Regions from separate parts of the Streptomyces sp. NPDC085460 genome, predicted to be linked through region 1. Evidence: riboswitches for the same ligand, from Rfam matches in the RefSeq annotation. Region 1 holds a riboswitch; each other region holds the start of a gene.
The links. A riboswitch is a leader RNA that binds a small molecule or an ion and turns the genes downstream of it on or off. The one in region 1 is predicted to bind cyclic di-AMP.
Positions count from the first base shown of each region.

Region 2: it holds a riboswitch for cyclic di-AMP, as region 1 does, so the genes downstream of both, ACIGHB_RS27090 (transglycosylase family protein) here and ACIGHB_RS11045 (peptidoglycan DD-metalloendopeptidase family protein) in region 1, are expected to answer to the same signal.
Region 3: it holds a riboswitch for cyclic di-AMP, as region 1 does, so the genes downstream of both, ACIGHB_RS13210 (C40 family peptidase) here and ACIGHB_RS11045 (peptidoglycan DD-metalloendopeptidase family protein) in region 1, are expected to answer to the same signal.

Region 1 is NZ_JBITTO010000003.1:683,439-693,356, reverse strand. Features, by position in the region: gene ACIGHB_RS11055 (PrsW family intramembrane metalloprotease) at 225-1,517, shown strand; gene ACIGHB_RS11050 (aldo/keto reductase) at 1,550-2,509, opposite strand; gene ACIGHB_RS11045 (peptidoglycan DD-metalloendopeptidase family protein) at 2,581-3,795, opposite strand; cyclic di-AMP (ydaO/yuaA leader) riboswitch at 3,807-3,958, opposite strand; gene ACIGHB_RS11040 (PP2C family protein-serine/threonine phosphatase) at 4,185-5,288, opposite strand; gene ACIGHB_RS11035 (MerR family transcriptional regulator) at 5,582-6,322, opposite strand; tRNA gene ACIGHB_RS11030 (tRNA-Met) at 6,436-6,509, opposite strand; gene ACIGHB_RS11025 (rhodanese-like domain-containing protein) at 6,575-7,069, opposite strand; gene ACIGHB_RS11020 (sigma-70 family RNA polymerase sigma factor) at 7,340-8,383, shown strand; gene ACIGHB_RS11015 (phosphatase PAP2 family protein) at 8,529-9,248, opposite strand; gene ACIGHB_RS11010 (diacylglycerol/lipid kinase family protein) at 9,245-9,918, opposite strand, start outside.
Region 2 is NZ_JBITTO010000011.1:59,156-69,073, reverse strand. Features, by position in the region: gene ACIGHB_RS27105 (globin domain-containing protein) at 1-868, opposite strand, end outside; gene ACIGHB_RS27100 (cytochrome P450) at 1,001-2,329, shown strand; gene ACIGHB_RS27095 (transglycosylase family protein) at 2,538-3,653, shown strand; cyclic di-AMP (ydaO/yuaA leader) riboswitch at 3,918-4,094, shown strand; gene ACIGHB_RS27090 (transglycosylase family protein) at 4,099-4,845, shown strand; gene eno (phosphopyruvate hydratase) at 5,135-6,421, shown strand; gene ACIGHB_RS27080 (septum formation initiator family protein) at 6,555-7,025, shown strand; gene ACIGHB_RS27075 (DUF501 domain-containing protein) at 7,048-7,578, shown strand; gene ACIGHB_RS27070 (exopolyphosphatase) at 7,575-8,489, shown strand; gene ACIGHB_RS27065 (NAD(P)/FAD-dependent oxidoreductase) at 8,860-9,918, shown strand, end outside.
Region 3 is NZ_JBITTO010000004.1:467,945-476,048, forward strand. Features, by position in the region: gene ACIGHB_RS13200 (ATP-dependent Clp protease proteolytic subunit) at 1-477, shown strand, start outside; gene ACIGHB_RS13205 (hypothetical protein) at 485-790, shown strand; cyclic di-AMP (ydaO/yuaA leader) riboswitch at 1,105-1,311, shown strand; gene ACIGHB_RS13210 (C40 family peptidase) at 1,315-1,791, shown strand; gene ACIGHB_RS13215 (cytidine deaminase) at 1,923-2,366, shown strand; gene ACIGHB_RS13220 (ATP-binding protein) at 2,469-2,906, opposite strand; gene ACIGHB_RS13225 (8-amino-7-oxononanoate synthase) at 3,120-4,361, opposite strand; gene bioB (biotin synthase BioB) at 4,543-5,820, shown strand; gene ACIGHB_RS13235 (adenosylmethionine--8-amino-7-oxononanoate transaminase) at 5,830-7,110, shown strand; gene bioD (dethiobiotin synthase) at 7,184-7,900, shown strand; gene ACIGHB_RS13245 (VOC family protein) at 7,967-8,104, shown strand, end outside.

The DNA.
Region 1 (9,918 bases):
GGCCTCGCCTTCCGGAGGAAGTAGCCCCGGTCCGCAAGTCCGTCGCCCCTGTCGGTGGCGGTCGCTAGGGTCGAGGCGTGTCACACCCCCTGCCGTCGGCCTCGTCGCCCGAGCCGTCCCCGCCGTCTCCGCCGTCCACGCCCGCCTCCCAGCCCCCGGCGCACCTGCCATCGCAGGCCGGGCCGCCCGCGGTCGAGACCCGGGCGTCCCTTCCGCACGCCGACGTGCCCGCGCGGGACGGGGACGAGCCGTCGTTCGCCGTGGCCGCCGACCGGAGCCAGTGGCGGTACCGGCCCCGGCGGGCGTTCTGGCGGAGCAGGATCGTCCGGGCCGTCACCCTGATCGTCCTCCTCGCGCTCTGCGCCCTGGTCATCCTGGCGCTGGTGCGGGAGCAGACCGGCACGGAGGGGTTCCTCGTCGGCCTGGGCCTCGCGGTCCTGCCCGTACCGCTGCTCATGGCGGCGTTCCGCTGGCTCGACCGGGTCGAGCCCGGCCCGTGGAAGAACCTGCTGTTCGCCTTCGCCTGGGGCGCGTTCGCCGCCGCCCTGGTCGCGATCCTGGCGAACTCCTTCGCCGTCCGCTGGATCGCCACCGCGACCGCCGACCCGCGCTCGGCCGACGACCTCGGCGCCACCGTGATCGCCCCGGTGGTCGAAGAGTCCGCGAAGGCCGCCGCGATCCTGCTGCTCTTCCTCTTCCGGCGGCGGGACTTCCGCAGTCTGGTCGACGGGGTGGTGATCGCCGGCTTCACCGCGACCGGCTTCGCGTTCACCGAGAACATCCTCTATCTGGGCAACGCCTTCGGCGAGGACCAGGACCTCGGCGACGGCGGGATCGGCGCCGTCACCGCCGGCACCTTCTTCGTCCGGGTCGTGATGTCGCCGTTCGCGCACCCGCTCTTCACGGTGCTCACCGGCATCGGCTTCGGTCTGGCCGCGCTCGCCCCGCGCGGGAAGCGGCTGCGCCGGGTCCTGCTGCCGCTCGCCGGTCTGCTGCTCGCGATGGGCGTGCACGCGCTGTGGAACGGTTCGGCGACCTTCGGCGGCCCGCTCGCCTTCTACGCCGTGTACGCGGTCTTCATGGTCCCGGCCTTCGGGCTGCTGACCTGGCTCGCGGTGTGGAGCCGGCAGAAGGAGCTGCGCACGATCGCCGGGGTCCTGCCGGCGTACGCGGCGGCCGGCTGGCTCTCGCCGGAGGAGCCGCTGGCGCTGTCCTCGATGCGGGCCCGCCGTACCGCGCGCGCGGTGGCGTCCCGTACGTACGGCAAGGCGGGGGCGCGGGCGGTCGGCGAGTACGAGTCCTTCGCCACCACCCTGGCCTTCCTGCGCGAGCGGGCCCGCCGGGGCACCGTGCCCGTGCCGGACTTCGCCGCGCGGGAGCAGGAGCTGCTGCACCACCTGTGGGAGCGCCGGGCGACGGCCTCGCCCGCGCTCTCGTACGCGGCGCGGGCGACCGGCCGGGTGTGGGTGCCGCCGCAGTACCTCGACTACGGCGGCTACAACCCCTACAAGGGCTAGCGCCTGTCCGGCCCTGATCCGCCGGACAGGCCCTAGCCCTGGGGCGTCTCGGAGGCGGCCGTCAGGCGGGCCGTTTCCTCCGCCGTCAGGGTCAGGGCGGCGGCCGCGACCAGGGCGGGGACCTGCTCGACCGTGCGGGCCGAGGCGATCGGCGCGGCGACGGTGGGGCGGGAGGCGAGCCAGGCGAGGGCGACGGTCGCCGGCTCGGCGCCGTGGGCCTCCGCGACCTCGTCGAGCGCGGCGAGGACGGCCTGCCCGCGCGCGGTCTCGGCGAGCGCGGAGGCGCCCCGGGCGCGGACGCTCTCGACGGTCCGGCCGGGCCGGTACTTGCCGGTGAGGAAGCCGGCGGCGAGGCCGTAGTACGGGACGGCGGCCAGGCCGGTGGCGGCGGCGGTGTCGAGGAGCGGGCCCTCGTACTTCTCCCGCGCGACGAGGTTGTACTCGGGCTGGAGCGCCACGTAGCGGGCGAGTCCCTCGGCCTCGGCGAAGTCGAGGGAGGCGCGCAGCCGCTCCGGGGAGATGTTGGACGCGGCGACGGCCCGCACCTTGCCGTCCTTCACGAGCTGGTCGAGGGCGGTGACGATCTCCTCCACCGGCACCGACTCGTCGTCGAAGTGCGTGTAGTAGAGGTCGATGTAGTCGGTGCCGAGGCGGCGCAGGGACTCCTCCGCGCCGGCCTTGATGGTGGGGGCGGAGAGGCCCTTGAGGCGGGAGTGGGCGCCGACCTTGGTGGCGACGACGATGTCGGAGCGGTTGCCCCGGGCGGCCAGCCAGCGGCCGATGATCGATTCGGACTCGCCGCCCTCGTTGCCCTCGACCCACTCCGAATAGACATCGGCGGTATCCACGAAGTTGCCGCCGGCCGCCGCGTAGGCGTCGAGGACGCCGAACGACCGCTCCTCGTCGGCGCTCCAGCCGAAGACGTTGCCCCCGAGGGCGAGCGGGAAGACATGCAGGTCGGAGGTGCCCAGCGGGCGCAGAGGTGACGTCATACGGACATCAACTCCGTGCACCGCCGGGCGTATTCCGATAGGGGAGCCTGAACCCCGACCGGAAGGCGGGCTCAGACCGTCAGGCCCTTGGACCGCAGCCACTCGGCCGGGTCGATGCCCGAGCCGTCCGGGGTGTGGACCTCCATGTGGAGGTGGGGCCCGGTGACGTTGCCGGTGGCGCCGACGCGGCCGATGGTCTCGCCGGTGGTGACGGTCTGGCCGGCGGCGACGGTCATGGAGGAGAGGTGGCAGTACCAGACCTCGGTGCCGTCCTCCAGCTGGAGGACGATCCGGTAGCCGTACGAGCCGGACCAGCCGGCCGAGGTGATGGTGCCGCCGTGCACCGCCTTGAGCGGGGTGCCGGTGGGGGCGGCGAAGTCGAGGCCCGTGTGGTAGCCGGAGGACCACATCGAACCGGACTGCATGTAGGTGGAGGTCAGGGTGTACGAGGAGAGCGGCATGGAGTAGCTGGCGGCCAGCTTGGCGAGCCGCTCGGCCTCGGCCTTCTCGGCGGCGATCCGCTCGGCCTCGGCCTTCTCCTTCGCGATCCGCTCCGCCTCCGCCTTGGCCTCCGCCCGGGCCTTCGCCTCGGCCTCGGCCTTCTCGGCGGCTTCCGCCTTGGCCTTGGCGTCCGCGGCGGCCTTCTCGGCGGCGGCCTTCTCGGCGGCCAGCTTCTCGGCGTCGACGGCGGCCTGCTGCTGCTGTTCGGCCTGCTGGAGGATGCGGGCGCGCAGGGCCTCGCCCGCGTCGGAGGCGGAGGCGGTGCGCTCCCCGGCCTCGGTGCCGGCGGCGGTGTCGGCCGGGGCGTTGTACGTGATCGAGGTGAGCGGCTTCGTGGCCGTGCCGCCCGCGGCGGCCACCAGGGTGTCCTCGACCGGGGCGGGGGCCGGCTCCTCGTCGCCGCCGGGCAGCAGGGCGCCGACGCCGGGCAGGTCGTGGGCGTCCGGCAGGCCGAGGTCGGGGAGGTCCGGGAGGGAGATCGCGACCGGGGGCTTCTCCTGCGCGGTGGCGAGGCCGCCCGCGCCGACGGCGGCGATGACGCCGACGCCGAGGACGGTGGAGGAGCGGGCGAAGTTGGAGCGCTGCTTCACGACCCGGTGCCGGCCGCCCGCGCGGCTCTCGGCGCGCAGGGAGCCCTCGGTCGGGTTCCACTCCCCGGGCGCGGGGGTGAAGGAGGGGGGGTCGTACGCGCCCGGCACTGTGCCGGCCGGGTCGTCCGCTCCGACGGCACCCGGGCCGCCGAAGGGCTCGAAGGGGGCACCGGGTACGGGGGTGTTGGACGCCACGGAGGCGCGCTCCTTTCCTTCCTTCTCGCCTACCGGGTTAGCTGACGGGTTCGGAGCAGGAAGGTCTCCTACGGGCGTTTTCGCACGGGGGGTGTGCGAGGGGCCCGATTCACCCCAAGGGATGGTTCCCCGGTTCCCTTTCGGGATTCGGCGTGTGCGCACGGAGCCGTCTCTTGCGACGGCTGGGACGACCGCGCTGCGTTATCGAACGTTAATAGACACGGCGGCCCTATTCCAAGCCGTTCCTCTTGATCATTCATTGAATTGGCAGGGATTCGCCCGAGTTGACCCCCGTTCAGCGAGGCCCGGCCAAACCCTCGGAATCTGACGTTGTGTCAATTGTTATCGCTGTGACACCTCGCGAGCACGCACGGTGACAGCGGCTCCGCTCAGCGCGCGGGCTCGGGCGGCACCACCGGCATCGTCCGCCTCCGCTCGGGCGCCCCCGCCGCCGGACGGCTCACCGCGAGCAGCGCCATGTCGTCCGTCGAACCGCCTCCGGTGTGCCGCCGCACGTCGTCCACGAGCGCGTCGAGCAGCTCCTCGGGCCCCGGGAAGACCGCCCCCGCGAGCCGGGCCGCCGGATCGTAGAAGACGCCGTACGCGTCCCGCGCCTCCGACAGCCCGTCCGTGTAGAAGAGCAGCGTCGCGCCCGGCGGGTACGGCCGCTCGTCGGCCCGGTCCGGCCAGACCGCCAACTCCCCCATCCCCAGGGGCAGCGCCGCCTCGGCCGGCTCGACCGTCTCCAGACGCCCGTCCCCGTACAGCAGCAGCGGAGGCGGATGCCCCCGGTTCACCACACGGACTCCGCCCCCCTCGTGCCGGACCTCCGCGAGCACAGCCGTCGTGAACCCCTCGAAGGCGTCGAGCCCTTCGCGCCGGGTCCCCTCCCGCGTGAGCGCCCGTTCGAGCCGCTGCGCCACCCCCTCCAGCGCCGCCTCCTGCTCGGCCGCCTCCCGGAAGGCGCCGATGACGACGGCCACCGCCTCCACCGCGTCCATCCCCTTGCCCCGCACGTCCCCGACCACGAGCCGCACCCCGTGCGGGGTGTCCTGCACCGCGAACAGATCGCCGCCGATGAACGCGTCCGCCTGCGCCGCCTCGTACCGGGCCGCGCACTGGAGCCCCGCGATCCGTTCCGCCGGCATGGGCAGCACCGCCCGCTGCGCCGCCTCCGCGATCACCCGCGCCGACGCCAGCCGCTCCCCGCTGCGCCGCACCACCAGGTTGATCAGCATCGCGAGCGCCGAGACGGTCACCACGGTCAGGGTCTCGGTGAGCGAGGGCACGTCGGACAGCGTGTCGTTGTACGCGTGCAGCCCGATCGAGGCCAGGATCGCCGCGATCCCGGTCAGCAGGGTCGTGAGCCGGGAGAAGAACGGCGCGGCGACCAGCGGGGCGGCGGAGAAGAGCGGCGCCGCCGTGTACGCCGCCGGGGTCGCCAGGTCGAAGAACACCCCGCCGACGATGATCAGCGGCGGCAGCGCCCGCAGGAACCTCCGGGCGGCCCCGTAGGGAGCGGACTGCGCCGGCGGCCCGCCGCCGTACGGCGTCCGGGGAGCGCCGGACCGGACCGCACGGCGGGGCTTCCCGCCCCGCCGCCGACCGCCCGCCGCTCCCCGAGGGTGTGTCACCGCGTACTCCTGCCCGGTCGCCGGCCCGCCGCCGGGCCCGGCGCCGCGCACCCTCCCAGGGTCCCCGCGACCGGCCCCGACGGCGACCGGCGGAGGGCCGACCGGGCGTACGACGCCGACCCCAGCGGAGCCGTGCCGTCAGCCCGTGGCGGTCAGAGGTTCCGCTCGGCCCAGATCGTCAGGGCGTCACGGACCAGGACCGCGGTGCCCTCGCCGTGCTGGTCGTAGTTCTTGGTGAACCTGGGGTCGTCCACGTACATCTGGCCGAGCCCGATCAGGTACTCCTTCGTCGGCCGCGTGGTGACGGAGAGCCAGTCGTACTGCCTCCGGGCCAGCGCCTGCACCTCGTCGCTGCCGGGCGCGAGCCCGGCGGCGGCCGCCGCACCGAAGTCGCGGGCGATGGCCGCCTGCGTCTCCATGAACTCCTTCTTCTCGGCCTCGCCGAGCGACCGCCACCAGCGGTCCCCCTGCTCGTACGCGTCGCGGCCCCACCGTTCGGTGACCTCCGCCTCGTACTGCGTGTGATCGAAGCCGTCGAATACTTCCTCGGCCATGAGCTGTTCTCCTTTCTCGGTCTTGTGGAGAGTGGTCCGCACGGCCTCGATCTGCCGCCCGATGCGCTCGCGCTCCTGCTGGAGGAGGGCCAGATGCGTGCGCAGGGCGGCCGAGGTGTCCCGCTGGCCTTCGAGGACCTCGGCGATCGCGGGCAGGGAGAGCCCGAGCTCGCGCAGCAGCAGGATCCGCTGCAAGCGCACGAGCGCCGTCTGGTCGTAGTACCGGTAACCGTTCGCGCCGATCCGGCTCGGCTCCAGCAGCCCCAGCTCGCCGTAGTGGCGGAGCGTGCGGCTGGTGGTGCCGGCCTTCCTGGCGATCTCTTGGATCGACCACTCCATGTCCGGAACGGTAGAACTTGACGTTGCGTAAAGGTCAAGCCGCCACGGGACGGACCCCGGGAACGCCGAAGGCCCGGACCGTCTGAGACGATCCGGGCCTTCGGGCTACTGAGTAGCGGGGACAGGATTTGAACCTGCGACCTCTGGGTTATGAGCCCAGCGAGCTACCGAGCTGCTCCACCCCGCGTCGGTGAATATGACCTTACGGCATGGGTCGCGGGATCCAAAATCCGATATCCCGGCGGCCGGGGCTCAGCAGCCGCAGTCCTCGGAATCGACCGGCGCCGTCAGCGGGTCGGCGGTCCGCTCCGCGGGGCCCTCCCACGTCTCGTACGGGAAGCCCTCGCGCGCCCAGTACTCGAAGCCGCCGAGCATCTCCTTCACCTGGAAGCCCAGCTCGGCGAGGGCGAGCGCCGCGCGGGTGGCGCCGTTGCAGCCGGGGCCCCAGCAGTAGGTGACGACCGGGACGGCCCGGTCGAGGAGCTGCTCCGCCTGCTCGGGGATGAGCGCGGTCGGGAGGTGGACGGCGCCGGGGATGTGACCCTGGTCCCAGGAGGCCGTCGAGCGGGAGTCGATCACCACGAAGCCGGGGTCGGTGCCCTCGGCGCGGGCGGTGGCCAGGGCGGCGGCCACGTCGGAGACGTCCGCGTGGAAGGCGAGGCTGGCGGAGAAGTAGGCGGCCGCGGCGGCGGGCGAGGCCGGCGGGGTGCGCAGTACGGGGTTGACCGGGGCGTCTGTCGTCGTCATGGTGATCAATCTACGGACGAAGATCATCGCACTGAAGTGGGGTTCCACGGCGGACGGCCGCCGCGGCCGGGGAAACCCGGGCGATCGCCGTCGGTCGGCGTGGATCTCACGGTGCGAGACCGGAACGAGACCGGAACGAGCGGGATCCGGCGCCGCGCGGCCCTGCCATGGGCGCGGGCACGCGCGCGTACGGCCGCCGCTCCGCTGTCACATCCATGGGGTTCGATCCGTCATGGAGACATGACGGGACGCGAAGGGGGAGATCGACGGATGGACGAGACCACGGTGGAGACGAACGGCGACGGGCCGGCGGGGGCGGGTTCGGGCGCGGGCTCGGGCTCGGGCGCGGCCTCGGACGCTGGCTCGGGCTCGGGCGCGGCCTCGGACGCTGGCTCGGGCTCGGGCGCGGGCGCGGACGCGGACGTGTTGGCGCGTCGCTTCGACGCCGACCGTGGGCATCTGAAGGCCGTCGCCTACCGCATGCTCGGCTCGCTCAGCGAGGCCGAGGACGCGGTCCAGGAGACCTGGTTCAAGCTCAGCCGCACCGACGTGAGCGGGGTCGCCAACCTCACCGGCTGGCTGACCACGGTCATCGGCCGGGTCTGCCTGGACATGCTGCGCTCGCGCGGCTCCCGCCGCGAGGACCCGCTCGACCACTTCGTGCCCGACCCGATCGTGCGCGTCCCCTCCGCCGGCGACCCGGAGCACTCCGCCGAGCTCTCGGAGTCGGTCGGCCTCGCGCTCCTCATCGTCCTGGAGACCCTGGCACCGGCCGAGCGGCTCGCCTTCGTGCTGCACGACATGTTCGCCGTCTCCTTCGACGAGATCGCGCGGATCGTGGACCGCACGCCCGCCGCGACCCGCCAGCTGGCCAGCAGGGCCCGCCGGCGCGTCCAGGACGCCGCCCCGGGGCCCGGCCCCGACGCGCGCCGCCAGCGGGAGATCGCCGACGCCTTCCTCGCCGCCTCGCAGGGCGGCGACTTCCAGGGACTGCTCGCCGTCCTCGACCCGGACGCGGTGCTGACCGCCGACGGCGGCACCCGCCTCGCCGGAGCGTCCAAGCTGGTCCACGGCGCCGAGGCGATCATCCGGCAGGCCCTCATGTACGCGAGCTTCCGCAAGGCGTCGCTGCCGCTCGTCGTCAACGGGCAGCCGGCCGTCCTGTCGGTCGTCGACGGCAGGCCGACCGCGCTCATGGCCTTCACCGTCGTCGGCGACCGCATCGTCCAGCTCCACGTCCTCGCCGACCCCGAGCGCATCGCCGCCCTGGATATCCCGGGAGAGGCCCTGGCCCGCGCCGTGTACCCGGACTGACCGGCCGTGTACCCGGACTGACCGGCGGGGCAGCCCCCGGAAGGGCACCGACCACCAGGCCCGGGCGGCCGGGCCGGCGCCGGGGCGCCGGCAGGCGGGGCGGACCGCCCTACCCCGCCGACGCCGTTCCCTCCGTACCGCGCCGTCAGGAAGCCGGGCGCCGTGCCCGCATGAGGGAGGCTCCGACGGCCAGTGAGGCGGCGCCGCTGGCGAGGCCGAGGACGGCGCCGGCGGCGACGTCACCGGGGTAGTGGACCCCGGTGTGGACACGGGAGTAGCCGACCGCGGAGGCGAGCAGCCCCAGCGGCACGGCCACGGGCGGGAGGACGACACCGGCGGCGGTGGCGAAGGCGACCGCCGAGGCGGTGTGCCCGGACGGGAACGAGGCCGACTCCGGCATCGGGACGTGCCGGCCGACCACCACCCGGGCCGCCTCCCGGTCCGGCCGCCGCCGGCGGACCAGCCGCTTGCCGAAGAGGTTGGCCGTGGCCGAGGCGATCGCGATCGCGCCGACGCCCGCCGCCGCCGCGCGGCGCGGCCGGCCCGGCAGGAGGGCGAGTCCGGCGGCGACGGCGAAGGAGATCTTCGAGTGGTCGGCGGCGTGCGACAGCCGGCGCAGGCCCACGTCCAGGGCGGGCGTCGGCGTGGCGGCGACCGCCGCGTACAGGGCCCCGTCCACCGCCCGCAGATCGTGCAGGACGGCCCGCGCGGTGAAGACCGCGGCCCTCGGCCGGTCCCGCAGCCGCACCCGCGCAGCCGCGTCCGCCGCGTCCGCCGCCGCGTCGGCCCCCGCGTCGCGCCCCGCCCCGGGCTCCGCTCCGGCACCGGGTCCCGGCCCGGTCTCGTACATGTTCTCGTCACTCATGCGCCGCTCCTGTAGGGGTCCTCGGACGGTTCCGGCCGGTACGCGGGGCCGGAACCGTGATGGTCGGGGAAGGCGAGCCGAACGATCCGCCGCCAGTCCAACGGCGGAGGCGGCGGAACGACTCCCGGCCGGGAGCGCGGCACCAGCACCCGCAGCGCGCGCGGCCGCAGTTCGCAGACGACCGGCGTCGGCAGCGTCAGCGCCTCCCCGTCCACGGCCACCGGCACGGTCGCCTCCGCCTTCGGCGCACCGGTGCTGGTGACGCCCCCATGGACTTCGACGCGGAGCGCGGTCAGGACGTTGAGCGCGGCCGACTGGGTTCCCCGTACGACCAGGTCGGCGGCGTGCGCGGGGCCGTCCACCCGCACGCCGATCACCCCGAGCCGGCCGCTGTCAAGGCGGGTGCGGTGCCCGGCCGCCGCGCTCAGCGGATCGGGCGCGGCGTAGGGGTTGTTGCTGACCAGGATCGCCTGCTGGCCGGGAAGCCGGGTGGCGTCGGCGCTGGCGTCGAGCCGGTCGCCCTGCCCGCCCTGGAGCAGGTCGGGCAGCGCGTCGAGCGCGGTCTCCGCCTTGGCGTCGCGGTACTCCGGCCGCTGCACCACGTCCGCGTACACCCCGAACGAGACCGTGTTGACGAACGGGCGTCCGGCGACCGTGCCGAGGTCGACCC
Region 2 (9,918 bases), on a different contig from region 1:
CGTACAGGTACTCCCGGGACCGGGCCACCGAGAAGATCCGGCCCTCGGCGTCCGGGTCGGAGCCGGCCGCCTCCTCCAGGAGGGCCTTGACCGGCGCCCAGCCCGTACCGGCGCATATATACGTGCGGAGCGCGCCCGGCGCGGTACGGGAGACCGCCGCGCCGCCGGCGGCGCTCAGCCGCAGCGTCTCGCCCGGCCGGACCTCGTCCACCAGGGCCGTGCTCATCGCCCCGCCGGGGATGCGGCTCACGTGGAGGTCGAGCGTGCCGTCCGCGCGGGGCGCGTTGCCGAGCGAGTACGTGCGCCACACCCGCGGGACCCGGAGCGAGCTGACGCCGGCGTACTGGCCGGGGAGATAGGGGAAGGGCCTGCGGGGGCGCAGCGTGAGCACGGCCAGGTCGTCGCCGTGCCGCTCGTGGCCGACGACGTCCGCGTCCCACCAGGCGGGCTCCCCCGCGGCGGCCGACTCCTCCGCGCCCGCCAGCATCAGGTCGGCGACCCGCCCGTACGCCTCCGACCACGCCTTCTCCGCCTCGACCGTCCACACCGCCCCCGCGGTGTGCGCGAAGGCGGCGAGCAGGCTCTCGCCGACCGCCGCGTACAGGGCGGGGGAGGCGAGGAACTTGCGGTGGTCGCGGCCGAGGCGGCCCAGGTAGGCGGCGAGGCCGGGGTCGTCCAGCGAGGTCACGACGTGCGTGAGCGCGGCGAACAGCCGGTCGCGCTGCGGGACCAGGTGCTCGGGGTCCTCCGGGAAGAGCGCGCGCACGCCGGGGTTGCGCCAGAACAGGTGCGAGTAGAAGTACGTGACGGCGTGTTCGGCCCGTCTCTCGACGACCGCGAAGGTGCTTCTGAGCAAGGCGAGGTCCACGCGGGGAAATGTAGGGCACGGGCCGTCACGACGTGATCACCGGCCGGTGATCACGTCAGGTCGGGCGGCGGGATCCCGAGGACCGGACGGTACGGTCGGGGCGTGAGTGAAGGACCCGCCCCGATGCCCCATATGCCCGGTACGCCTGGAACATCCGGTACGAGCCCCGCGCCGGCCTCCTGTCCCGTCGCCGGCGCCTCGTCCGGAGCCGGCGGCGGGCCGGTTCCCGCGCTGTTCAGCTGGGAGTTCGCGAGCGATCCGTACCCGGCGTACGCCTGGCTGCGGGAGCACGCGCCGGTGCACAGGACCACCCTGCCCAGCGGGGTCGAGGCGTGGCTCGTCACCCGGTACGCGGACGCCCGGCAGGCCCTCGCCGACCAGCGGCTCTCGAAGAACCCGGTGCACCACGCCGAGCCGGGCAAGACCGGCATTCCCGGCGAGCGCAGCGCCGGGCTGATGACCCACCTCCTCAACATCGACCCGCCGGACCACACCCGGCTGCGGCGGCTCGTGTCGAAGGCGTTCACCCCGCGCCGCGTCGCCGCCTTCGCGCCGCGCGTGCAGGAGCTGGCGGACCGGCTCATCGACGACCTCGCGGCGCGGGGGAGCGCCGACCTCATCCACGAGTTCGCCTTCCCGCTGCCCATCTACGCCATCTGCGACATGCTCGGCGTCCCCGCCGAGGACCAGGACGACTTCCGGGACTGGGCCGGGATGATGATCCGGCACGGCGGGGGACCGAGGGGCGGGGTGGCGCGCTCGGTGAAGAAGATCCGCGGCTATCTCGCGGAGCTGATCCACCGCAAGCGGGAGTCCCTGCGGGAGGAAGGCGCGGACGACCTCATCTCCGGCCTCATCCGCGCCTCGGACCACGGCGACCACCTCACCGAGGCCGAGGCCGTCGCCATGTGCTTCGTGCTCCTCTTCGCCGGCTTCGAGACGACCATCAACCTCATCGGCAACGGCGCCTACGCCCTGCTGCGCCACCCGGAGCAGCGCGCCCGCCTCCAGGCGTCGCTCGCCGCCGGGGAGACCGGGCTCCTGGAGACCGGGGTCGAGGAACTGCTGCGGTACGACGGGCCGGTGGAGCTGGCGACCTGGCGGTACGCGACCACGGGGCTGAGCATCGGCGGGCAGGCGATCCCGGCCGGCGACCCGGTCCTCGTCGTCCTCGCGGCGGCCGACCGCGACCCGGACCGGTTCGGCGCCCCGGACACCCTCGACCTCGCCCGCGCGGACAACCAGCACCTCGGGTACGGGCACGGCATCCACTACTGCCTGGGCGCGCCGCTCGCCCGCCTCGAAGGACAGACCGCGCTCGCCACCCTCCTGACCCGCCTGCCGGACCTGCGACTTGCCGTCGATCCGGAGGAACTGCGGTGGCGCGGAGGGCTCATCATGAGGGGGTTGCGCACGCTTCCGGTGGAGTTCACCCCATCCGCACCCCCGCCCCGCGCGTGACGGTGTGTCAGAAATGTGATCTTCACGTGATCGGGAAGCCATCGACTTGTGACGGGCGTTCGAATGCGGCTACCTTCGCGCCAGCGTTCGGCCGGAACCCGGCCGTCCCAGCCGTCCCTGCCGTCACGCGAAAGGCCCCGACATGCTTTCCGGAAACGGACGACACCGTCGACCCCGTCAGGCTCCCGCGATCGTCGTCACCGCGGGAGTGACCGGATCCGCCATGGCGCTGCCGCTGCTCGCCGCCGGCTCCGCCTCCGCCGCCGACGCGGCCACCTGGGACCGGGTCGCCGCCTGCGAGTCCGCCGGCCAGTGGAGCGCCAACTTCGGCAACGGAGCGTACGGCGGCCTCCAGATGACACAGGAGGCGTGGGAGCGGCACGGCGGACTCGCGTACGCCCCCAGCCCGGACCTCGCCAGCCGCGCCCAGCAGATCGCCGTGGCCGACAAGGCGCTCTCCTCCGGCAGCACCGACTGGGCCACCTGCGCCCCCATCGCCGGGCTGACGAACGACGGCAAGGCGACCGGCGTACAGCCCGGCCCGGCCGTCCAGGAGGAGGACGAGGGCGGCGTGGCCCCCGAGTCGAACTGGACCGGTGGCGCGGACACCGGCGCGAGCTCCGGCGCGGAGAAGACGGCGCCGAAGCCCGCCGCGCCCGCCGAGAAGGCCACGACGGCCACCGAGCGGGCCGAGAAGGCCGAGAAGGCCGCCGAGACGGCGGCCGGCACCGCCACCGCTCCGGCCGCGCCGGCGAAGCCCACCACGCCCGCCGAGCCCACCGCGCCCGCCACGCAGGCCCCCGAGGGCACCGCCACGCCTCCGGCGACGCCCGCCCCCGACGCCTCCACGCCCGCCCCGGACGCCTCCACGGGCACCCCCGGCACCATCGCCCCCGGCACGACCGCGCCCGACGCCCCGGTCACGTCGCCGGACGCCTCGAAGACCCCGGCGGACCCCGAGGCGCCCGCCACCCCGGTGACCCCCGGTACGGACGGGGCTGACGTGTCGTCGGCCACACCCGGGACGGGCAAGCACCGGGGCGAGGCCGCCCCGGAGGAAACCGACAAGACGGACACCGAGCAGGAATCCGGTCGACATGCCGCAGCTGCGGACAAGGTCACCTCAATCCCCGTCAACTCGGACGCAAGTGACGCCTACACCGTGCGGCCGGGTGACAGCCTGTCGGAGATTGCGCGGGAGAACGATCTCCCCGGCGGCTGGGACGCCCTGTATGACGCCAACCGCCATACGGTCGGCACCGATCCGGATCTCATCCTCCCTGGTCAGAGCCTTGAGCTGACGAACCCTCCGTCGGAGAAGTGAGGCCGTTTCAGGGCCTTATGTCCGATTTTGGGAAAGTGAGACATGGGTCTCTTCGCCCCAACTGGCGTGTCACGTCCGCAAACTTTGCTTCCGTCAGCTCTCACCTGCGCAAACGAGGTCTGACGGAGTGCAAGTAAGGGCGATTTGTCCGTCGTAAGGCCCTTTGAACTTCGAGCAGGTGTGTGTCTACGGTCATCACCGCTCGCCACCGCGGGCCCCGTCGACCGAAACGCCGAGTCCTGCCGTCGGCCGCCGGGAACTGTCGTCGCGAAAGCGCCGCAGGCAGGAGTGGGGGACCCAAGGTTCGTGCCGGTCCCGGCCGTCGGGAACGACGGACGGCCGACCGGCTAGGGGTGAAGCCGCGCGCAAGGACGCGTGGCCGGGCGAACTCTTCAAGCCCGAACCCGACAGCTCACCTCACAGGCGTCGGTGAAGAGGAAACTCCATGCTGTTCTCCGGCACGGGCAAGCGCCGTCGTCCCTCCAAGGCCACTCGCGTCGTCGCCCTCGTCGGCGTCACCGGTGCGGCCGTCGCCGCCCCGCTGATGGCCGCCGGCACCGCCTCGGCCGCCACCGCCTCCGAGTGGGACCGCGTCGCCCAGTGCGAGTCCGGCGGCAACTGGTCGATCAACACCGGCAACGGCTACTACGGCGGCCTCCAGTTCTCGGCCTCCACCTGGGCCGCGTTCGGCGGCACCGCCTACGCCCCCACCGCCGACCAGGCCAGCAAGTCGCAGCAGATCGCCATCGCCGAGAAGGTCCTCGCGGGCCAGGGCAAGGGCGCCTGGCCGAGCTGCGGCGTCGGCCTCTCCTCCGCCTCCTACGACGGCGGCTCCGCCGAGGCGGCTCCGCAGCAGCAGAGCACCCAGCAGCAGAGCGCCCCGAAGCAGAGCACCCAGCAGAGCGCCCCGAAGCGCTCCGCCGAGCAGCCGGCCAACCGCAGCGAGCAGCGCCAGGCCCCCAAGGCCCAGGCCGCGCCGCAGGCCGCCGCCAAGAAGACCGTCACCACCCCGACCGGCAAGAAGGTCAAGAAGGGCGACGGCGAGTACAAGGTCGTGGCCGGCGACACCCTCAGCAAGATCGCCGCGGCGCAGGGCGTCGACGGCGGCTGGGCCGAGCTCTTCGAGCTCAACGAGGACGTCGTCGAGAACGCCGACCTGATCTACCCGGGCCAGCAGCTCCACCTGAAGTAAGGCCCTCGGCACCGGTGAGTCCGGCGGCTTCCCGGTGCCCGACGACCCTCCCGCGGTGACCACCCCGGTCCCGAGCCCCTTCCCCCGTGGGCTCCGGACCGGGGTTCTGCCGTTACTGTCCAGTAGATCCCGGGTCTTTCGTCCTTCGATGCGTGCTCTTGGGCCCTTTTTCGTCCCAGGGGACGGGCGGTCGGCTGGCCGGACCGCCGGAGCCGGTTAGGCTCTTGTCGCAAGGCGAACGAGACCTTGCGACCCCTGCGTCACACCTAGCGTCACATCCCAGAAGGAGATGCTCGTGCCGTCCATCGACGTCGTCGTAGCCCGGGAAATCCTGGACTCCCGAGGCAACCCCACGGTCGAGGTCGAGGTCGGCCTCGACGACGGCAGCACCGGTCGTGCTGCCGTGCCGTCCGGCGCCTCCACCGGAGCCTTCGAGGCCCTGGAGCTCCGCGACGGCGACCAGAACCGCTACCTCGGCAAGGGTGTCGAGAAGGCGGTCCTCGCCGTCATCGAGCAGATCGGCCCGGAGCTCGTCGGCTACGACGCCACCGAGCAGCGCCTGATCGACCAGGCCATGTTCGACCTGGACGCCACCCCGGACAAGTCCTCGCTCGGCGCCAACGCCATCCTCGGCGTCTCCCTCGCCGTCGCGCACGCCGCCTCCGAGGCCAGCGACCTCCCCCTCTTCCGCTACCTCGGCGGCCCGAACGCGCACCTGCTGCCCGTTCCGATGATGAACATCCTCAACGGTGGGTCGCACGCCGACTCCAACGTCGACATCCAGGAGTTCATGATCGCCCCGATCGGCGCGGAGTCCTTCTCCGAGGCGCTGCGCTGGGGCACCGAGGTCTACCACACCCTCAAGTCCGTCCTGAAGACCAAGGGCCTCTCCACCGGCCTCGGCGACGAGGGCGGCTTCGCCCCGAACCTGGACTCCAACCGCGCCGCGCTCGACCTCATCATCGAGGCCATCAAGCAGGCCGGCTACGTCCCCGGCAAGGACATCGCGCTCGCGCTCGACTGCGCCGCCTCCGAGTTCTACAAGGACGGCTCCTACGAGTTCGAGGGCAAGTCCCGCTCGGCCGCCGAGATGACCGAGTACTACGAGGAGCTCGTCTCCGCGTACCCGCTCGTCTCCATCGAGGACCCGCTGTTCGAGGACGACTGGGCCGGCTGGAACGTCATCACCGAGAAGCTGGGCGACAAGGTCCAGCTCGTCGGCGACGACCTCTTCGTCACCAACCCCGAGCGCCTCGCCCGCGGCATCGAGGAGAAGTCCGCCAACGCCCTCCTGGTGAAGGTCAACCAGATCGGCTCGCTGACCGAGACCCTCGACGCCGTCGAGCTCGCCCAGCGCAACGGCTTCAAGTGCATGATGTCCCACCGCTCCGGCGAGACCGAGGACGTCACCATCGCCGACCTCGCCGTCGCCACCAACTGCGGCCAGATCAAGACCGGCGCCCCGGCCCGCTCCGAGCGCGTCGCCAAGTACAACCAGCTGCTGCGCATCGAGGAGATCCTCGACGACGCCGCCGTCTACGCCGGCCGCAGCGCCTTCCCGCGCTTCAAGGGCTGACCGCGGGGGCCGACCGGCCCCGGCACCGCAGTTCCGTCCGTCCCCGCACCCGGTCCCGTACCGTGTGCGGGGACGCACGTTTGAGGGACACCGGAGACAGAAGGACACCGGACGACAGGGGAGGCGACACGACATGGCCGTCAAGGACCGGGACCGGTTCTCCACCGCGACCCGGATCAGGCTGCTCGGCGAGCAGACCGCCGCCCGTGTCTACCGCTCCCAGACCCGCCGCCAGGCCCGGCGCTCCCGGCTCACCGGCCGCGCCGCCTTCCTGGCCCTCGTCGTCTGCTCCCTCGTCGTCGCCCTCGCCTACCCGATAAGGAGCTACGTCTCCCAGCAGGGCGAGATCGCCGAACAGGAGCGCAAGGCCGCCGAGGCGGCCCGGCGGGTCGAGGAGCTGCGGGACGAGAAGGCCCGCCTCCAGGACCCCGCCTACGTCCGCCGCCTCGCCCGCGAACACCTCCACTACGTGCTTCCCGGCGAGACCGGCTTCACCGTGAACGACCCCGGGGCGGCCGACCGCCCCCGCGCCGACCAGGAAGCGGCCGACCGCCCCTGGTACGACAACCTCTGGGACGGCGTCGACAACGCCGACCGCCACTGACCGACCCGACTCAGGATCCACGATGGAAACGCCCCCTCCGCAGACCGAACGCACCGAGCCCACCGACGCGGACGTCGCCGCCTTCGAGGCCCAGCTCGGCCGGCCGCCGCGCGGCCTGCGCGCCATCGCGCACCGCTGCCCCTGCGGCAACCCGGACGTCGTCGAGACCGCGCCCCGGCTGCCCGACGGCACCCCCTTCCCGACCACGTACTACCTCACCTGCCCCCGGGCGGCCTCGGCCATCGGCACCCTGGAGGCCAACGGGGTCATGAAGGAGATGCAGGCCCGGCTCGCCACCGATCCCGAGCTCGCCGCCGCCTACCGCGCCGCGCACGAGGACTACCTCGCCCGCCGCGACGCCATCGAGGTCCTGGAGGGCTTCCCCAGCGCCGGCGGCATGCCCGACCGCGTGAAGTGCCTGCACGTCCTCGTCGGCCACTCGCTGGTGGCGGGGCCGGGCGTCAACCCGTTCGGCGACGAGGCCCTCGCCATGCTCCCCGAGTGGTGGGCCAAGGGCCCGTGCGTCAACCCGTGCGCGGAGGAGGCGAAGTGACCAGGGTCGCCGGAATCGACTGCGGTACCAACTCCATCCGCCTCCTCGTCGCCGACGTCCACCCGGAGACCGGGGAGCTCGTCGAGCTCGACCGGCGGATGACGATCGTCCGGCTCGGCCAGGGCGTCGACCGCACCGGCCGGCTCGCCCCCGAGGCGCTGGAGCGGACCTTCGCCGCCTGCCGCGCCTACGCGGAGGTCATCAGGGAGCTCGGCGCGGAGCGGATCCGCTTCGTCGCCACCTCCGCCTCCCGCGACGCCGAGAACCGGCAGGAGTTCGTCGACGGGGTCGTGGCGATCCTCGGCGTCGAACCCGAGGTGATCACCGGCGACCAGGAGGCCGAGTTCTCCTTCACCGGCGCCACCGGCGAGCTGCCGGACTCGGAGTCGTACCTCGTCGTCGACATCGGCGGCGGCTCCACCGAGTTCGTCACCGGCAACCGGCACGTCGAGGCCGCCCGCTCCGTCGACATCGGCTGCGTCCGGCTCACCGAGCGGCACGTCCGCCACGACCCGCCGACCGCCGAGGAGGCCGAGGCCATCCGCGCCGACGTGCGCGCCGCCCTCGACCTCGCCGCCGAGACCGTCCCGCTCGGCACCGCCCGGACCCTCGTCGGCCTGGCCGGCTCCGTCACCACCGTCGCCGCCATCGCCCTCGGGCTCCCCGAGTACGACTCCACGAAGATCCACCACGCCCGGATCTCCGCCGGCCAGGTCGCCGCGGTCACCCGGCGGCTGCTCGCCTCCACCCACGACGAGCGGGCCGCGATCCCCGTCGTCCACCCCGGCCGGGTCGACGTCATCGTGGCCGGCGCGCTCGTCCTCCAGGAGATCGTCGAGCGCGTCGGAGCCGCCGAGGTCGTGGTCAGCGAGCACGACATCCTCGATGGGATCGCCCTATCCGTCGCATAGAGGCCCCCTATCGAGGGGTCCCGCGACACCCTGTCGGAAAAGCTTCGTGAAGTTCTTCACAAGGAAAAGGGCCCTGATGGCGCCGGAGGGGGGTCTTAGGGCCCTCCGAGGGGGTCCTCAGGGCCCTTTCGCAGGCGCGGAGGCCACTTCGCTCGAAGTTTCCATCGTGTGAACGGGCCCCTTGGTTCAGCGTTAACGGGGGCTCTCCGGGCCAGTTCAGCGGCGGTGAACAACGTTCACCACTGCATTCCGGTTCCTTTGCACGACCATGACGTGGATCACGTGGGCGGCGGAGTGTAGCAGAGCACCCCGGGAAGCTTGTGAAGGGGCGCACGAGGTGACCCCCCGGGGTGGGTGGATACTCGATGGCATGAGCACCACGGAGCGTCCCAGGATCCTCATCGTAGGCGGCGGGTACGTTGGCCTGTACGCCGCGCGGCGCATCCTCAAGAAGATGCGCTATGCCGAGGCGACCGTCACGGTCGTCGACCCCCGGTCGTACATGACCTACCAGCCCTTCCTCCCCGAAGCCGCCGCCGGCAGCATCTCGCCGCGCCACGTCGTCGTCCCGCTGCGACGCGTCGTGCGCGGAGCCGAGGTGCTCACCGGCCGGGTCACCACCATCGACCAGGACCGCAAGGTCGCCACGATCGCGCCGCTCGTCGGCGAGGCGTACGAGCTGCCCTTCGACTACCTGGTCATCTCGATGGGTGCCGTCTCCCGCACCTTCCCGATCCCCGGCCTCGCCGAGCAGGGCATCGGCATGAAGGGCATCGAGGAGGCCATCGGGCTGCGCAACCACGTTCTGGAGCAGCTGGACAAGGCCGACTCGACCACCGACGAGGAGGTCCGCCGCAAGGCCCTGACCTTCGTCTTCGTCGGCGGTGGCTTCGCCGGCGCCGAGACCATCGGCGAGGTCGAGGACATGGCCCGCGACGCGGCCAAGTACTACACGAACGTGTCCCGCGAGGACATGCGCTTCGTCCTGGTCGACGCGGCCGACAAGATCCTCCCCGAGGTGGGCCCCAAGCTCGGCCAGTACGGCAAGGAGCACCTGGAGTCCCGCGGCATCGAGATCTACCTGGAGACCTCCATGGACTCCTGCGTGGACGGCCACGTCGTGCTCAAGAACGGCCTCGAGGTCGACTCCAACACCATCGTGTGGACCGCCGGCGTCAAGCCGAACCCGGCCCTCGCCCGCTTCGGCCTCCCGCTCGGCCCCCGCGGCCACGTGGACTGCAACGAGAAGCTTCAGATCAAGGGCATGCCCTACGCCTGGGCCGCCGGCGACAACGCCCAGGTCCCGGACCTCGCCGCGATCAAGGCCGGCGTCCCGGCCGAGCGCGCCTGGTGCCCGCCGAACGCCCAGCACGCCCTGCGCCAGGCCAAGGTCCTCGGCGACAACGTGGTGTCGGGCATGCGCGGCTTC
Region 3 (8,104 bases), on a different contig from region 1:
CAGCTGCTGCACCTCGACCACGCCGAGCCCGGGCGGGACATCGCGCTGTACCTCAACTCCCCCGGCGGCTCCATGACCGCGATGACCGCGATCCACGACACGATGCGGAGCCTGGCGAGCGACGTGGAGACGACCTGCCTCGGCCAGGCCGGCTCCACGGCGGCGGTGCTCCTCGCCGCGGGCGCGCCCGGCAAGCGGATGATGCTGCCCGGCGCCCGGATCACCCTGCGCCAGCCCGTACTGGACGAGCCGTTCACCGGCCAGCCGTCCGACCTGGACCTCCAGGCGAGCGAACTGGACCGGCTGCGCGGTGTCATGACGCGACTGCTCGCCGCCTACACCGCCCACGACGAGGAGCGGGTCGCCGCCGACACCGACCGCCCGACCGTCCTCGACGCGCCCGCCGCACTGGCGTACGGCCTGGTCGACCACATCGTCAGCGACCGCCGGGCCGCCTCCGACCCGACCGCCCGGTGAGTCCGCGATGGTCCCGGAGCTTCCGCCGCTGCCCGCCCTGACGCGCGCCGAGGGGCAGTTCATCGACGCGTACCTCGAAGTCGTCGACCTCCTGGGGAAGATCAATCCATCCAGGACGACGCATACCTATGGAGCCCTGCGCGCCGCTCAAGCGCTGGCCGGCCGGGTCGACGCGCTTCGCGACGCTCTGACACTCATGCATATGCGGGGCGAGAGCGAGGTCCACGCCGAGACATTGGCCTGCGCGCTGCGGGTGTTGGACGGCGAGCGGCGGGCGGCGCGCGTCACCGTGCCCGAAACACGCGCGAGTTGACATTCCGACGTGTCGTGTCGAGCCCCGGACGGCCGACACGGGACGCAGAATCGATCCCCCGTTCGGCGTAGTCGCGGGATCGACAGGTGAAGCGGGCAAGTTGCGCAACAGGTGTACGCATTTGGCGGAATGGGACATTCCGACGCTGGTACGGGGCTCGTCGGCCAAACCTACGACGATCACGAAACCCACTTGTCCACCCGTATGGATCAGTCGTGAGGAGCCTCACATAACGCCGTTTCCACTCGGTTTTCGCCCGACCTGTGGGTCAAGATCCTCGACGACGACAAGCCCCCGCCACCCAGGCGGGGCGGTCCGGGCGGACGCCGAGTCCTGCCGCTGTCCCGGACGTCTGGTCGACAGGATTGGTTCGGCAGGAGTGGAGGACCCGAGCAGTACGGGTCGACCGCGCTGATTCCCCAGCGCGGCCGTCCCTTGGGGTGAAGCCGCAGCCGCGGCCGGGCATCTTCGCCTGCCCGAACCCGACAGGTCATCCTTCACAGGCGGCTGACGAAGGGTTGCGCATGACTGCGCAGATGCATGTCCCGTCCCTGCTGTCCCGGGCGGGAGCCGTCTCGGCTCTCACCCTCGCCGCCGTCGGCGGCACGCTCCTCGCACCCGGAGCGGCACCCGAGGCCCAGGCAGCCACCTCCCACGCGACGAAGGCACTGGGCGTCGCAGCCTCGAAGAAGGGCGCGCCCTACCGGTACGGCTCGACGGGACCCACCCGCTTCGACTGCTCCGGGCTCACGCTCTACGCGTACAAGAAGGCGGGCAAGTCGCTGCCCCGCACCGCGCAGCAGCAGTACAACAAGACCCGGCACATCTCCGCCTCCAGCCGGCAGAAGGGGGACCTCGTCTTCTTCCACTCGGGCGGCCGGGTCTATCACGTCGGGATCTACGCCGGCGGCGGCAAGATCTGGCATTCGCCCAAGACCGGCTCCTGGGTGAAGCTCGACAAGATCTGGTCCTCGAAGGTCTACTACGGGCGCGTGCGCTGACCCACCGGCGCCCGCGGTCGTCCCCGAGGTGCGGTGGCGCCGCCGCACCCCGCACCGCGGGCGCCGAGCACGTCCCCGCCCCACCGCGGGCTGCCCTAGGCATCTACCCAGTCCTTGCCTAGGATGCGGCGATGGCACTTGATCAAGCTCTCGTCGACGCCGCGGTCGCTCAACTGGACCGCCGCTGGCCCGCCGACGAGGCCGGCGGAGCCGCCGCCGTCCGCCTCGACGACGGCCGCATCCTGACGAGCGTCGGCTTCGACAACATCCACGGCAGCGTCACCCTGTGCCAGGAGACCGGAGCGTACTGCCAGGCGTACACCCTCGACCGCCGGGTGACCGCCTCCGTCTGCGTCTTCCGCGACCCGGAGGACGGCCGCTACGTCATCCTGCCCCCGTGCGGCATCTGCCAGGAGCGGCTCGCGCTCTGGGGCCCCGACGTCGAGGTCGGCGTACCCGACCCCGAGGACCCGGCCCGCTGGCTCTCCCGCAAGCTCATCGAGGTCAACCCGTACTACTGGGCCCCTCACTTCGCCGGCGGCGTGTGGCCCTCCACCAAGATGCACTCCGAATGAGCGGAGGCGTCGGACCGTGACGCGGGAGCCTCGGACCGTCGGGCGGGAGCCTCGGACCGTCGGGCGGAAGCGCGGGGCGCCTGGGCGGAAGTGACAGACCGTTCAGCAGGCGGGGACGGCGGCCGCGGCCCACGGCAGCGTGATCCACACGGTCTTCCCGCCCTCGGCGGTCGGCGTGACCGAGAGCCGGCCACCGGCCTCCGCCGCCAGGACCCGGATGATCGCCATGCCCCGCCCATTGTCCTGCTGGACGGCTGCAGGCAGCCGTCGCGGAAACCGCGGGTGGCTGTCGGTCACGCCGACCCTCAGCACCTCCTCGCGGTCGAGCCGCAGCTCGACGGTGAAGGTGGGCGACTGCCCAAAAGTGTGCTGCACCGCGTTGGTCGCGAGCTCCGAGACCATCAGCCGGATCGAGTCCGCCGGATCTCCCAGGTCATCCAGCCCCCAGCGGCCGAGCACGTCCGCCACGAACCTCCGCGCCGTGGCGACCGCGGCGGGATCGCTCGGCAGCGTGACGGATGCTTCCTGGTGATCTGCCATGGCGACGTCGTCCCTTTCCCGCCGGGGCCGTCGCCCCGGATCGCACTCGGCGTCAGCCTGTCACCGAACCCGGGCCGGGGTGGGGCGTTCTCCCAAGATATGCCCCGTTACGTCGCCCGAAGCGGTGAACTCTCGGCCACGGAGCCGCCCTTGGGCCGGACCGACCGAGCCCGCCGCCAGGACACCGGACACGGCCGGGGCACGGCACCCGGGTCAGCGCGCTCCGGCCGGCGCGGTCCGCACGATGGTCGCGACCGCCTGCTCGATCTGCGCGTCCGTGAGGTCGGCGCGGGCCGTCAGGCGCAGCCGCGAGATCCCGTCGGGCACCGACGGCGGTCGGAAGCACCCCACGGACAGGCCGTGTTCACGGCAGTCGGCCGCCCACCCCAGCGCCTCCTCCGGCCCCGGTGCACGGACCGACACCACGGCCGCGTCCGGCCGGGCCGAGGTGAATCCCGCCCCGGTGAGCTCACGGTGCAGGGTGGTCGCGACCGTACGCGCCCGCTCGGCGAGGCCCGGATCGGCCGCGATCAGCCGGAGGCTCTGGAGCGCCGCGCCCGTGGCGGCCGGGGCGAGCCCGGTGTCGAAGATGAACGTCCGCGCCGCGTTGACCAGGTGCTCGATCACCCGGGCCGGGCCGAGGACCGCACCGCCCTGGCTGCCCAGCGACTTGGAGAGCGTGAGAGTGGCGACCACGTCCTCGTCGCCCGCGAGCCCCGCGCCGTGCAGCGCGCCGCGTCCGCCCGCGCCGAGCACGCCGAAACCGTGCGCGTCGTCCACGACGAGCCCGGCGCCGTGCTCGCGGCAGGCGGCGGCGAGCTCCTCCAGCGGTGCACGGTCGCCGTCGACCGAGAAGACGGAGTCGCTGACGGCAAGGGCTCGCCGTCCCGGATGCGCCTCCAGCGTCTTGCGTACGGCTTCGGGGTCGGCGTGCGGCACCACGGCGGCCTCCGCACGGGCGAGCCGGCAGCCGTCCACGATCGAGGCGTGGTTGGCGGCGTCGGACACGATCAGCGCGCCCTGGCCGCCCAGCGCGGTGAGCGCGGCGAGGTTGGCGGTGTAGCCGGACGAGAAGACGAGGGCGGCCTCGAAGCCGCAGAACGCGGCCAGTTCCTCCTCCAGCCGGGTGTGCAGCCGGGTCGTGCCGGTGACGAGACGCGAACCGGTCGCGCCGGCGCCCCAGCGGCGGGCCGCCTCGGCCGCCGCGCCGGTGACCTCGGGGTGCCGGGTGAGGCCGAGGTAGTCGTTGCCCGCCAGGTCGAGCAGGTCCGATGCGGCGGGGCGCGGTCGCAGCGTCCGCACCAGTCCGGCCTCGGCCCGGCGGCGCGCCTCCGCACCGGTCCAGTCGAAGGCTGAGCGGTGTGGGTGCTCGGTCGGCCGGATCGGCTGGGGCGGCCGGATCGGCTCGGTCGGCTGGATCCGCTGGGTCGGCTGGGGCGGCTGGACCTGGGACATTCGGCGTTCCTTCTGTCGGCACCTCTGTCGGCGCCCTGTGCCGGCACCTTTTGTAGGCAGCGCACAGACCCTAACGGCAGCGGGCCGAGGTCGGGATGTGGTCATACACACACCTCCATCGGGCGCGTTTGTTCAGATCCTCCTTGGCCGGGGGGTGTGCCGTAGGCAAGGATCAGCGCTTATGGACCTGCTGAACACGCTGGTGGAGAAGGGGCTGCGGCGCGAGTCGCCGAGCCGTGAAGAAGCGCTCGCCGTGCTGGCGACCTCCGACGACGACCTGCTCGATGTGGTGGCGGCGGCCGGCAAGGTGCGCCGTCAGTGGTTCGGGCGGCGGGTGAAGCTGAACTACCTGGTCAACCTGAAGTCCGGTCTGTGCCCCGAGGACTGCTCGTACTGTTCGCAGCGGCTCGGCTCGAAGGCCGACATCCTCAAGTACACCTGGCTGAAGCCGGACGAGGCGTCCGACGCGGCCGCCGCCGGCATCGCCGGCGGTGCCAAGCGCGTCTGTCTGGTGGCGAGCGGGCGCGGTCCGACGGACCGGGACGTCGAGCGGGTCGGCAGGACCATCGAGGCGATCAAGGAGCAGAACGAGGGCGTCGAGGTGTGCGCCTGCCTCGGTCTGCTCTCGGACGGTCAGGCGGAGCGGCTGAAGACGGCCGGCGCCGACGCGTACAACCACAACCTCAACACCTCCGAGGGCACGTACGGCGAGATCACCACCACCCACACCTACGCGGACCGGGTGGACACCGTGCAGAAGGCGCACGCGGCGGGCCTCTCGGCCTGCTCCGGCCTGATCGCGGGCATGGGCGAGACCGACGAGGACCTGGTCGACGTGGTCTTCGCCCTGCGCGAGCTGGACTCGGACTCGGTGCCGGTCAACTTCCTCATCCCCTTCGAGGGGACGCCGCTGGCGAAGGAGTGGAACCTCAGCCCGCAGCGCTGCCTGCGGATCCTCGCCATGGTCCGCTTCGTCTGCCCCGACGTGGAGGTGCGGATCGCCGGCGGCCGCGAGGTCCACCTGCGGTCGATGCAGCCGCTGGCACTGAACATCGCCAACTCGATCTTCCTGGGCGACTACCTCACCAGCGAGGGCCAGGCCGGCAAGGCCGACCTCGACATGATCGCGGACGCCGGCTTCGAGGTGGAGGGCGCGGGGACGACCACGCTGCCCGCCCACCGCGCCGACGCGCTCGCGGCGAAGGGTGGCGGCTGCGGTTCGCACGCCTCGGCGGGCGGCTGCGGCTCCGGGGCGGGCGGCGGCTGCGGCGCGCACGCGGAAGCCGACGCGGACGGGACGGCCAGTGCTGGTAGCGGCTGCGGTCCGTGCGGCGGCGGCCACGCGGCTCCCCCGGCCGAGGCTCCGGTCACCGTGCCCGCCGGCGCCTCGGAGGCCAGGACCGACCTGGTGGCGGTGCGCCGTCGCGGGGCCGGTACGGACCTCGCGCCGAACGCGTAACGGGTGACGATGCGCAACGACGAACTCCTCGCCCTGGACCGGGCGCACGTGTGGCATCCGTACGGCCCCATGCCGGGCCGTACGGAGCCGCTGGTGGTCGAATCCGCGTCCGGTGTGCGACTGCACCTCGCCGAGCCGGCCGAGGGACGGACCGAGCTGATCGACGGCATGTCCTCGTGGTGGTCGGCTGTGCACGGCTACAACCACCCGGTCCTCAACGAGGCGGCGCGCGGCCAGCTCGACAAGATGAGCCACGTGATGTTCGGCGGCCTCACCCACGAGCCGGCGGTACGTCTCGCCGCCCGGCTCGTCGAGATCACGCCCGAGCCGCTGCGGCACGTCTTCCTCAGCGACTCCGGCTCCGTCGCGGTCGAGGTCGCGGCCAAGATGTGCCTGCAGTACTGGCGTTCGCTGGGCCGGCCCGCCAAGCGGCGGCTGCTGACCTGGCGCGGCGGCTACCACGGCGACACCTGGCAGCCGATGTCGGTGTGCGATCCCGAGGGCGGGATGCACCAGCTGTGGTCCGGCGTGCTCCAGCAGCAGGTCTTCGTCGACGCGCCGCCGGCCGCGTACGAGGAGTCGTACGCCGAGCTGCTCCGCGCCACGATCGGGCGGCACGCGGACGAACTGGCCGCGGTGATCGTCGAGCCGGTGGTGCAGGGCGCGGGCGGCATGCGCTTCCACGACCCCGCCTATCTGCGGGTGCTGCGCGAGGCGTGCGACGCACACGACGTACTGCTCGTCTTCGACGAGATCGCCACGGGCTTCGGCCGCACGGGCACGCTGTTCGCCGCGGACCAGGCCGGGGTCTCCCCCGATGTGATGTGCCTGGGCAAGGCGTTGACGGGCGGCTATCTGTCGATGGCGGCGACCTTGTGCACCGGCACAGTGGCCGACGGCATCTCCCAGGGCGAGGTGCCCGTGCTCGCGCACGGGCCGACGTTCATGGGCAACCCGCTGGCCTCGGCCGTCGCCTGCGCCTCCATCGACCTGCTGCTCTCCGGGGACTGGGCGCAGGAGGTCAAGCGGATCGAGAACGGACTGTGCGACGGCCTCGCCGGCACCGAGAACGTCCCGGGTGTCCGCGACGTCCGGGTGCTCGGCGCGATCGGCGTCGTCCAGCTCGACCACGAGGTCGACATGGCTGCGGCGACCCGGGCTGCCGTGCGGGAGGGCGTCTGGCTGCGCCCGTTCCGGGACCTCATCTACACGATGCCGCCGTATGTGACGGACGACGCCGATCTGGCGCGGATCTGCGCGGCCGTGCGCGCCGCGGCCACCGCGGGCTGATACAGCCCGCGCGGGTGGCGTCCGGGCGGACTCGTCCGGACGCCACCCGCGCGGGCGCAGAGAAGGGAACATCATGAGCATCGTCGTCGTCAGCGGGACGGGGACGGAGATCGGCAAGACCGTCGTCACGGCGGCGGTCGCCGCCGCGGCGGTCGCCGCCGGACGTTCGGTCGCGGTCCTCAAGCCCGCCCAGACCGGGCTGACGCCCGAGGAGCGCGGCGACGCCGACGAGGTGCTGCGGCTCTCGGGAGCGAAGACCTCCGCCGAGCTGGCCCGCTATCCCGAACCCCTCGCCCCGGCCACCGCCGCCCGGCGCGCCGCGATGGCCCCGGTCGGCCCCGCTCGGGTCGCCGAGGCCGCCCGGGAGCTCGCCGCGTCGCACGACCTGGTGCTCGTCGAGGGCGCGGGCGGGCTGCTCGTCCGCTTCGACGAGGACGGCGGCACGCTCGCGGATGCCGCCCGGCTGCTCGGCGCACCCGTCCTCGTGGTCGCGCCGGCCGGACTCGGAACGCTGAACTCGACGGCGCTGACGGCGGAGGCGCTGCGCGCACGCGGGATCGAGCAGCTCGGCGTGGTCGTCGGCAGCTGGCCTGCGGCACCGGACCTCGCGGCTCTGTGCAATCTGGCCGACCTGCCGGACGCGGCCGGCGCGCCGCTGCTCGGCGCGGTGCCGGAGGGCTCCGGGGCGCTGGACCCGGCGGTCTTCCGCGCGGCGGCGGGCGGCTGGCTCGCCCCCGCACTCGGCGGCACGTGGGACGCGGACGCGTTCGCGCGCGCCGCCGGGGCCTGATCCGTCGGCGCGTGTCGATGCGTTTCCCGGGCCCACGCGCGCGTGCCCCCTCCGTAGAGTGACGGCATGCGCGCACAGGTTCAGGAACTCGTCTTCGACTGCGGCGATCCGGCCGCGCTGGTCCGCTTCTGGGCGGAGCTCCTCGGCGGGGAACCCGTCGACCGGAGCGCCGACTGGTCGTACGTGGACCCGCCCGGGTTCGTC